Regions from separate parts of the Bacillus sp. LJBS17 genome, predicted to be linked through region 1. Evidence: predicted binding sites of a transcription regulator. Region 1 holds the regulator's gene; the other holds the start of a gene.
What was found. Region 1 encodes CtsR, which represses protease genes until heat stress. Its sites were predicted from a motif close to ATGGTCAATAAAGGTCAAACA; they were not measured.
Positions count from the first base shown of each region.

Region 2: the regulator CtsR is predicted to act here: its motif matches at 2,400-2,420, upstream of clpP (ATP-dependent Clp endopeptidase proteolytic subunit ClpP).

Region 1 covers NZ_CP079759.1:98,487-104,020, reverse strand. Annotated here, with positions in the region: gene clpC (ATP-dependent protease ATP-binding subunit ClpC) at 1-1,009, opposite strand, end outside; gene KXZ66_RS00570 (protein-arginine kinase McsB) at 1,006-2,097, opposite strand; gene mcsA (protein-arginine kinase activator protein McsA) at 2,097-2,654, opposite strand; gene ctsR (transcriptional regulator CtsR) at 2,668-3,132, opposite strand; rRNA gene rrf (5S ribosomal RNA) at 3,373-3,488, opposite strand; rRNA gene KXZ66_RS00550 (23S ribosomal RNA) at 3,544-5,534, opposite strand, start outside.
Region 2 covers NZ_CP079759.1:3,499,093-3,504,626, forward strand. Annotated here, with positions in the region: gene aspP (aspartate/proton symporter AspP) at 1-5, shown strand, start outside; gene KXZ66_RS18160 (TetR/AcrR family transcriptional regulator) at 100-684, shown strand; gene KXZ66_RS18165 (SMR family transporter) at 767-1,102, shown strand; gene KXZ66_RS18170 (QacE family quaternary ammonium compound efflux SMR transporter) at 1,102-1,422, shown strand; gene KXZ66_RS18175 (DUF3231 family protein) at 1,458-1,970, opposite strand; tRNA gene KXZ66_RS18180 (tRNA-Arg) at 2,126-2,201, opposite strand; gene clpP (ATP-dependent Clp endopeptidase proteolytic subunit ClpP) at 2,471-3,064, shown strand; gene pgmB (beta-phosphoglucomutase) at 3,109-3,783, opposite strand; gene malL (oligo-1,6-glucosidase) at 3,780-5,465, opposite strand; gene mdxK (maltose phosphorylase) at 5,458-5,534, opposite strand, start outside.

The DNA.
Region 1 (5,534 bases):
TCGGCTGAAAACGGCGTTCCAGTGCTGCATCTTTTTCAATATATTTACGGTACTCATCAAGAGTCGTTGCACCAATACATTGGAGTTCACCGCGAGCAAGTGAAGGTTTTAAAATATTAGATGCATCAATAGCACCTTCTGCTCCGCCTGCCCCGATTAATGTATGGAGCTCATCGATGAATAGAATGATATTTCCTGCCTGGCGAATTTCATCCATGACCTTCTTCAGGCGATCCTCAAATTCTCCACGGTATTTTGTGCCGGCAACAACTGTTCCCATGTCTAATGTCATCACACGTTTATCACGCAAAATTTCGGGCACTTCATTATTGATAATTTGCTGTGCCAAACCTTCTGCGATAGCCGTTTTACCTACACCTGGTTCCCCAATGAGAACAGGGTTGTTTTTCGTTCTGCGGCTTAACACTTCAATGACACGCTGGATCTCCTTGCTTCTGCCGATTACAGGGTCAAGGCTGTCTTCCTTCGCAATAGCAGTTAAGTCTCTTGCCAAGCTGTCGAGCGTAGGCGTATTCGCATTGCTGTTTGTTCCTGCCGCTGATGATCCTGTTTCATTACTTCCTAGAAGCTGGAGCACCTGCTGTCTTGCTTTATTTAAGCTGACACCGAGATTATTCAGAACTCTCGCAGCAACACCTTCTCCTTCACGAATCAGACCAAGAAGAATATGTTCTGTTCCAACATAAGAATGACCGAGTTTTCTTGCCTCATCCATTGAAAGCTCAATGACTTTTTTAGCTCTAGGAGTATAATGAATCGTTTGAGACATTTCCTGCCCGCGCCCGATCAAACTTTCTACTTCTTTCTGAATTTTATCTGAACCGAGTCCAAGCGCTTGAAGAGCTTTAGCAGCAATGCCCTCTCCTTCTCTTACCAGTCCTAATAAAATATGCTCAGTGCCAATGTTATTATGACCTAACCGAAGTGCTTCTTCCTGTGCTAGCGCCAGTACTTTTTGAGCTCGTTCTGTAAATCTTCCAAACATCATATCGATTCATCCTCCTGTCTTTTCCCATTCATTTCTAAGTGAAGCCGTTCTCTGATGAGAGCCGCTCTTCGAATGTCCCTTTCGTTCGGACGCAAAGCGCCTCCCGAGTATTGCTGTAAAAATCCTGGCTGCGTCAAAATCATAAGTTCGTTAAGTATGTTGCTTGAAAGTCCTTTTATAATGCCTAGGTCTATGCCTAACCGAACATCTGAAAGGCACTTTGCAGTTTCTTTCGATTCTATCATCCGGCAATTAGACAAGACCCCATAAGACCGATATACCCGATCCTCAAGTTCGATTTTAGAAGTTTGATAAATCGCTTCTCGGGCAGATCGTTCTTGTTCAATCAACTGAGCAGCAACACTGTTAAGATCCTCTACAATATCCTGCTCTGACTTACCAAGCGTGATCTGATTTGAAATTTGAAAGATATTCCCTACTGCTTCGCTGCCTTCCCCATAAATTCCTCTAACAACTAAGCCTAATTGATTAATTGCCGGTATAATTCGATTTATTTGCCTAGTTAAAACCAGTGCCGGCAGATGCATCATGACCGAAGCCCTTAAACCTGTACCTACGTTTGTAGGACAGCTGGTTAAGTATCCTCTTTGCTCATTGAATGCATAATCAACTTTTTCTTCAATCCAGTCGTCGACCTGGTTTGCGGCTTTCATTGCTTCTAAAAGCTGAAATCCAGGGAAAAGACACTGAATTCTAATATGGTCCTCTTCATTTAGCATGACGCTTACTTCCTCATTTTCAGAAAGCAAACAGCCGCCAAAAGGAGACTCTGTCAAATTCGGACTGATTAGATGTTTTTCAACAAGTACACGCTTCTCTAAAGGCTGTGCATCATTCATTCTAATCAAAACAAATTTGCCGATTTCGGGAATTTCTTGCTCTGAAAACTGATCTTCAAATTGCTGTATGATGGATGAGGCTTCTTCATTGGAATACCGCGTAGGGAACCGAATATGCTCAAAGTTCCTTGCTAAACGTATGCGGCTGCTGAGTACAATGTCACTTTCAGGTCCTTTCTGCTTCATCCAACTGCTTAGTGCGTCCTGAATAAAATGCTTTAGCGACATTACTCCTGTTCCTCCTCACTATCTGTACTTTTGAGTGATTGTTCTAATGAACGAATTTGATCTCTTACATGAGCTGCATTTTCAAATTCTTCTTGATGGATTAAGGATTCTAATTCCTTTTTTAGCATATCAATCTGCCGTCTGACATGAAGATTGCCGCCTATTCGTTTCGGTATCTTACCTGCATGCACAGTGTTTCCGCTGTGCACTTTACGTAGGATTGGTGTAATGTTGCTATGAAATGTTTTGTAACATTCAGAACATCCAAAACGGCCAATTTTTCTGAATTGCTGAAAAGTCATTCCGCATTTCGGACAAGCAGATATTTGCTCCGAGTGACTGAACATTTGAGTTCCTGCATTTTGAAATGAAGAATCCATGTTCAGTAAACCCGAAAGTAAATTATGAATAGAGAAACCCTGATTTGCACTTATACCATATGAATCACTATTTTCTTTGGCACATTGTTCACAAATATGAACTTCTATTTTTTCTCCGTTAACAACCTTTGTAAAGTGAAAAGTGGCTGGTCTCTCGTGGCACTCTTGACAAATCAATCTTTTCACCCGCTTATTTTAATTTTAAAGAAGTCAGCATTGCCTTCATCATTCTCGCTCTTAATTCATCACGTTCAGGTAAGTCAATGTGTAAAACTGAGCGGTCCATTACGCTGACCATCATTTTTGCTTCTCTTTCTGAAATTACCTTGTCTTCTAATAGCCTTAAAATAATGTCATCAGAGGCTGCTTGAGACAAATGGGTATTAATTTGAGAAATTATATTATTGATCAGGACAACTTCATTGTTCATTTTAATTTTAATGATTCTGATGTAACCGCCGCCCCCGCGTTTGCTCTCAACAATATATCCTCTTTCGCTTGTAAATCTGGTGTTGATGACATAATTTATTTGGGAAGGAACGCATTGAAATTTATCTGCAATTTCACTTCGTTTAATCTCTAAAATTTCCTTGCCATTTTGATCTAACACTCGTTTTAAATATTGTTCAATGATGTCAGAAATATTATGTCCCACTCAACCCCCTCCTTTACTGACTTTGACTATATTTGACTATAATCTTACTATAAGCCGTTTCTCGAGAATTTTCAACTTTCTCGCTCTATCCTTTATTATTTCCATTTTCCCGGTCCACAAAACCTGATTGCTGATTTAAAATTCGGTATAAAGTTATTATATTATACAGTTAAGTGGAATTTTATGATACCAATAAACCAAAATACAAAAAACCCAGCTCAATGAGCTGGGTTTAAGCTTGCTTGGCGGCGTCCTACTCTCACAGGGGGAAACCCCCGACTACCATCGGCGCTGAAGAGCTTAACTTCCGTGTTCGGTATGGGAACGGGTGTGACCTCTTCGCTATCGCCACCAAACAAATTGAGAGTGTTCTCTCAAAACTAGATAACAGGTGTGACATCATTCAAAAATATGGTTAAGTCCTCGATCGATTAGTATCTGTCAGCTCCATGTGTCGCCACACTTCCACCTCAGACCTATCAACCTGATCATCTTTCAGGGATCTTACTTCCTTGCGGAATGGGAAATCTCATCTTGAGGGGGGCTTCATGCTTAGATGCTTTCAGCACTTATCCCGTCCGCACATAGCTACCCAGCGATGCCCTTGGCAGAACAACTGGTACACCAGCGGTGCGTCCATCCCGGTCCTCTCGTACTAAGGACAGCTCCTCTCAAATTTCCTGCGCCCGCGACGGATAGGGACCGAACTGTCTCACGACGTTCTGAACCCAGCTCGCGTACCGCTTTAATGGGCGAACAGCCCAACCCTTGGGACCGACTACAGCCCCAGGATGCGATGAGCCGACATCGAGGTGCCAAACCTCCCCGTCGATGTGGACTCTTGGGGGAGATAAGCCTGTTATCCCCGGGGTAGCTTTTATCCGTTGAGCGATGTACCTTCCATGCGGAACCACCGGATCACTAAGCCCGACTTTCGTCCCTGCTCGACTTGTAGGTCTCGCAGTCAAGCTCCCTTGTGCCTTTACACTCTGCGAATGATTTCCAACCATTCTGAGGGAACCTTTGGGCGCCTCCGTTACCTTTTAGGAGGCGACCGCCCCAGTCAAACTGCCCACCTGACACTGTCTCCCCGCCCGATAAGGGCGGCGGGTTAGAAGGTCAATACAGCCAGGGTAGTATCCCACCGATGCCTCCACCGAAGCTGGCGCTCCGGTTTCCAAGGCTCCTACCTATCCTGTACAAGCTGTACCAACATTCAATATCAGGCTGCAGTAAAGCTCCACGGGGTCTTTCCGTCCTGTCGCGGGTAACCTGCATCTTCACAGGTACTATAATTTCACCGAGTCTCTCGTTGAGACAGTGCCCAGATCGTTGCGCCTTTCGTGCGGGTCGGAACTTACCCGACAAGGAATTTCGCTACCTTAGGACCGTTATAGTTACGTACCGCCGTTTACTGGGGCTTCAATTCGCACCTTCGCTTACGCTAAGCGCTCCTCTTAACCTTCCAGCACCGGGCAGGCGTCAGCCCCTATACTTCGCCTTACGGCTTCGCAGAGACCTGTGTTTTTGCTAAACAGTCGCCTGGGCCTATTCACTGCGGCTCTCTCGGGCTTGCACCCTAACAGAGCACCCCTTCTCCCGAAGTTACGGGGTCATTTTGCCGAGTTCCTTAACGAGAGTTCTCTCGATCACCTTAGGATTCTCTCCTCGCCTACCTGTGTCGGTTTGCGGTACGGGCACCTCTCACCTCGCTAGAGGCTTTTCTTGGCAGTGTGGAATCAGGAACTTCGCTACTATATTTCGCTCGCCATCACAGCTCAGCCTTATGGGAAACGGATTTGCCTATTTCCCAGCCTAACTGCTTGGACGCGGATATCCAATACCGCGCTTACCCTATCCTCCTGCGTCCCCCCATTGCTCAAATGGTGAGGAGGTGGTACAGGAATATCAACCTGTTGTCCATCGCCTACGCCTTTCGTACTCGGCTTAGGTCCCGACTAACCCTGAGCGGACGAGCCTTCCTCAGGAAACCTTAGGCATTCGGTGGAGGGGATTCTCACCCCTCTTTCGCTACTCATACCGGCATTCTCACTTCTAAGCGCTCCACCAGTCCTTCCGGTCTGGCTTCACAGCCCTTAGAACGCTCTCCTACCACTGTTCGAAGAACAGTCCGCAGCTTCGGTGATACGTTTAGCCCCGGTACATTTTCGGCGCAGAGTCACTCGACCAGTGAGCTATTACGCACTCTTTAAATGGTGGCTGCTTCTAAGCCAACATCCTGGTTGTCTAAGCAACTCCACATCCTTTTCCACTTAACGTATACTTTGGGACCTTAGCTGGCGGTCTGGGCTGTTTCCCTTTCGACTACGGATCTTATCACTCGCAGTCTGACTCCCAAGGATAAGTCATTGGCATTCGGAGTTTGACTGAATTCGGTAACC
Region 2 (5,534 bases), 790 kb from region 1:
AATAAAGAAGCAAGAGGTTTTCTTGCTTCTTTATTCTTTACAAACATACATACACGCGATAAAATGAATGATAGTCAGTCATTATCGGAGGTGTTCCTCATGCCAAAACAATCATCGGGCAAATATGAAAAAATTCTGCAGGCTGCCATAGAAGTCATTTCTGAAAAAGGCCTCGACAAAGCATCTATTTCTGATATTGTCAAAAAGGCCGGCACTGCCCAAGGAACATTCTATTTGTATTTCTCATCTAAAAATGCCCTCATACCGGCCATTGCAGAAAATCTTCTCACCCATACACTTGATCAAATCAAAGGTAGGCTGCATGGGGACGAGGATTTTTGGACCGTTTTAGATATATTAATTGATGAGACATTTCTCATTACAGAACGCCATAAGGATATTATTGTCCTCTGTTATTCCGGGCTTGCGATCGACCACTCCATGGAAAAATGGGAGACGATCTATCAGCCTTATTATTCCTGGCTTGAAAAAATCATCAACAAGGCCATTGCAAACCATGAGGTAACGGAAGGAATCAATTCAAAATGGACGGCCAGAACGATTATCAACTTGGTCGAGAATACTGCAGAACGATTCTATATCGGATTTGAACAAGATGAAAATGTTGAAGTGTATAAAAAAGAAATCTTTACTTTCTTAAAACGGAGCTTAGGTACTGCTTAAAAAATGACTGGGTAACACCGCTCATTTTTTAATATTCTAAAAATGACTGACGTTCATTCATAAAAATAGAGAGGTGTTTCATTTGAATTGGGTTCTTGTTTTTATTGCAGGGCTTTTAGAAGTTGTTTGGGCCTCTTCCCTCAAACATGCCGATTCGCTTTTGGATTGGATCATCATTTTTATCTTAATCGCGGTCAGCTTTATCCTGTTGATCCGCTCTTATCAAAAAATCCCGATGGCCGCGGCGTACACTGTGTTTGTGGGAATCGGAACCGTCGGAACATATCTGACTGGAATTGTTCTGGGCGAATCCTTCTCAGCAGCCCAAATGTTCTTTTTAGCTTTATTGCTGGCTGGCATTTTAGGAATGAAATTATTTACGAAAGAAAGCGAATCTCAGCCGGGAGGTGAACAATAATGGCATGGTTTTTATTAGTGATTGCCGGCATAGAAGAAATTATAGCTGCCATTGCCATGAAATATATAGACGGAACAAGAAAAAAATGGCCAATCATTGTGATGACTGTTGGATTCGGCTTATCCTTTTACTGCCTTTCCCAAGCGATGATCGTCCTGCCTGCCGGAGTCGCATATGCCGTCTGGACTGGCATTGGAAGCATTGGTGTTTCGGCGGTCGGGCTCATCTGGTTTAAGGAGCGGTTTCAGCTTTCACAGGTGATTTCACTTTGCCTTATCCTAGCTGGCGTCATCGGCCTGCGTCTTACGTCATCTTCATAAAATCAAGGCATATACAGCTGTATATGCCTTTGCCATTAAGCTTCGTGATGTTTTTGAAGATGAAGCGGCGGTGGGATGAGCCAGCCTTTGTTTTTTAGCAGCCTTAAGTATTTTGCGCCGGTTGCCGCTTTCGACATATGAAATTGCCCAAACATCATGGCAATATCCTCACGAATCGATTGCCCCATCATTTTGCTGCATGTCACCAGACCTGCAGCATTTTCTGCTGCCGCGGAGGCCGCCACATCCGGATCGAGAAACCGTGCGCCAGGCGGAATGTCGTTAAGATCTGCTGTCGGCGGTTCAGGAGAAGCCGGCGGCAGCGCCACCCCGTTTTCTTTCAGGATCGTGCTGACCTGTTTGATTTCATCTTGGCATTTCTCAATAGACTCACGAAGCAGTTTCTTCAGGTCGTCATCACCGACATGATTCAATAGCATTTGGTAATTGCCGACCATTTTATTGCCCGCCATCACATAACTCCACAAGCCGAATACCTCACCGTAATGCATCGGTTCATCCTGCGGATTTCCGCTTAAAATACCCATGTTCATCCTCCTCGCAAATTCAATATCGCATACATTCCATAACGTGCCCGAGAGAAGGAAAATTTATGTTGCAGCAAGAAAAATTTATGAACCAAAACAAAAAAGACAAGAGTGGCAAATCGCCAAACCCTTGTCTTTCCTGTTGTTCTATTGGACGCGCTCGGAGGGATTCGAACCCCCGACAGACGTGGTACCGGAAACCACCGCTCTATCCAACTGAGCTACGAGCGCAGAATGACTGCGTTATGAGAACGTCAGCACAACTAATTATACGATAATTCCATTCAAATAACAACCCTCTATTTCGAGAGGCCGTTTTTTAAATAGACAAAGCATCTTAATTGGCAATCTGACATACGATGGTTTGAACCCCTGTATTTTTGGGGAAAATGGGAAAAAGAGACGACTTTGCATATTAGGCCAGCTTTTTGTTTGACCTTTATTGACCAAAAATGTATCATGTAACTACATACTTACCTAAAAGGTGAAGGAGGAGCATTATGAATTTAATACCTACAGTCATTGAACAAACGAACCGCGGAGAAAGAGCGTATGACATTTATTCTCGTCTATTAAAGGATCGTATCATCATGCTTGGATCTGCGATTGATGACAACGTTGCGAACTCCATCGTGTCACAGCTTTTATTCTTAGCAGCAGAAGACCCTGAAAAAGAAATTTCTCTTTACATCAACAGCCCGGGCGGCTCTATTACAGCCGGTATGGCGATCTATGATACCATGCAGTTTATTAAGCCGAAGGTATCTACAATTTGTATCGGTATGGCTGCGTCAATGGGCGCGTTCCTGCTTGCAGCCGGCGAAAAAGGCAAACGCTATGCACTTCCAAACAGTGAAGTCATGATTCACCAGCCTCTTGGCGGTGCGCAAGGTCAAGCGACAGAAATTGAAATTGCTGCGAAACGCATTCTCTTGCTTCGCGACAAATTAAACAAAGTCCTAGCTGAACGTACTGGCCAGCCGCTTGAAGTGATCGAACGTGACACAGACCGTGATAACTTCAAGTCTGCTGAAGAAGCGCTTGAATACGGCCTGATTGACAAAATTTTGACTCACACAGAAGACAAAAAGTAATAACACAACCTGCAAGAGCTGCGTCTCTTGCAGGTTTTTTTCATTTAAACACTTTTGATTCTAAACTGCTCCCATTCCTCGTGTAACAGCTCAAGTGTTAGATCACTCGTCTGCCTCACAACTAGATCAGCACCAAGCATCGGCTGTCCTTGACCGACACCAACCGCAAACATCCCCGCAGATTTGATTGCAGAAATGCCTGCTTCTGCGTCTTCTATTGCCGCGCAATCAGCAGGGGAAACATCGAGCATCGCTGCAGCTGTTAAAAAGATGTCAGGATCAGGCTTCCCCTTCGCAAGAGTCGTCGGATCAACAATGGCATCAAAATCATCGATAATTGCCAAACGTCTTAAAATCTTAGGAGCATTGCGACTTGAAGATGCTAACCCGATTTTTATATTTTCGTTTTTCAATTGACATAGGAGCCTGCCAATCCCCGGTAAAAGATCTTCCGGCGTCAATTTGCTGATCAGCGTTTGATAATTGTGATTTTTCCGATGCATAAGCTCTTGTTTCTCCGCATTTGTATACTTTGTTTCCGCACCGCCAAAGATCAATATGCTTTCAAGTGACTCTTCTCTGCTGATTCCTTTTAGCCTTTCATTCATGTCTCTGTCAAAGGGAATATTGATTTGTTCTGCGACGTGCTTCCAAGCGAGAAAATGATATTCAGCAGTATCTGTTATCACTCCGTCTAAATCAAAAATGACCGCTTTCATATACTAATGCCCATCACAGCTTCATAAGGTTTGAGGCTAATACTCTTTAAGTCAGCCCGCTCCTGCGGATAGTTTGAAATCAGCACTTTCCAACGCTCATGAATCAGTTCTGGAGGCGCTACGAACAGAGCCTTTTCTTCCGATAAATTCACAACGACAAGAAGCTTTTCCCCTTGATATTCTCGAAGGTAAGAAAAGACCTGCGGATCATTCTCCTGCAAAAGCTGATAATCGCCATATATCATAATCTTATATTGCTTTCGTAATTGAATGAGCTTCTGATAGTAAAAGAAAATCGAATCTTGATCTTTCAAGGACTCTTTCACATTGATATCTTGATAGCGGGAATTTACCGGTATCCACGGGTCTCCGGCTGTGAATCCCGCATGTTTTCCGGCATCCCACTGCATCGGTGTTCTCGCATGATCCCTTCCTTTTATCATCACGGCTTTGACAAACTCTTTTTCTGACATCGTTTTGTTTTCGACGACTAGTTCACGATATGCATTCTTTATTTCAAGATCATCATACATCTCCAGCGGCATATCGCTGTTGACCATGCCGATTTCTTCTCCCTGGTAAATAAACGGCGTTCCTTTCATGCCGTGCAAAACCGTTGCAAATGCCTTCGCACATTCCTTACGCAGCTTCCCGTCATTGCCCCAGCGGGAAATAACCCTCGGCTGGTCATGGTTCTCAAAATAAAGGGTATTCCAGCCGACATTCATTAACCCGGTCTGCCACCTTGTCATCGTCTTTTTTAAAGCAATCAAATCAAACGGCTTGATCTGCCATTTCCCATTTGGCGAGTTTTGTTCTGTATCAATATCCATATGTTCAAATGTAAAGATCATATTCAGCTCTTGCCTGCTTGCATCTGTGTACTTTTTCGCCTCTTCAATATCAGAGCCGTTTGCCTCTCCGACTGTCATGCAGTCGTAATGAGAAAGCACTTCCCTGTTCATCTCTTGAATAAACTCATGAAGACGTGGGCCGTTAGAGTGATAACGGCCAACAATATAGCTGCGGCTGTGATCCGTTTCGTAGTCCGGAAAATCGGTGTATTTAGAAATAGAGCCGATCACATCCATCCGCCAGCCGTCAACGCCTCTATCCATCCAGAATCTCATTACATCATAAACTTCCCGGCGAACGGCTTCGTTTTCCCAATTTAAATCAGGCTGTTTTTTCGAAAAGTAGTGCAAATAATACTGCCCTGTTCCTTCATCGTATGTCCACGCTGAGCCTGAAAAGATCGATCCCCAATTATTCGGCTCTGAGCCGTCCGATTTAGGATCTTTCCAAAAATAATAATCCCGGTAAGGATTGTCCTTCGACTTGCGGCTTTCAGCAAACCAAGCATGCTCATCTGATGTGTGGTTCACGACCAAATCCATGACGATTTTCATTCCGCGTTTATGGGCTTCATCAATCAGCTGAAACATATCTTCATTTGTCCCAAACTTTTCGTACATGTTTTTGTAATCGCTGATATCATATCCGTTGTCATCCTGCGGGGAATCAAATACCGGGGAGAGCCAGATGACATCCGCCCCGAGATTTTTGATGTAATCCAGCTTTTGAATCACACCTTGCAAATCTCCGAATCCATCTCCATTGGCATCATAAAAACTGCGCGGGTAAATTTGATAAACGACAGCTTCTTTCCACCATTCACTCATTAGGCGTTCTCCTTTCACATCGTCCCTGTAGGACAACTGGCTCCTCATAAACGTTCATGTGCAGCGGCT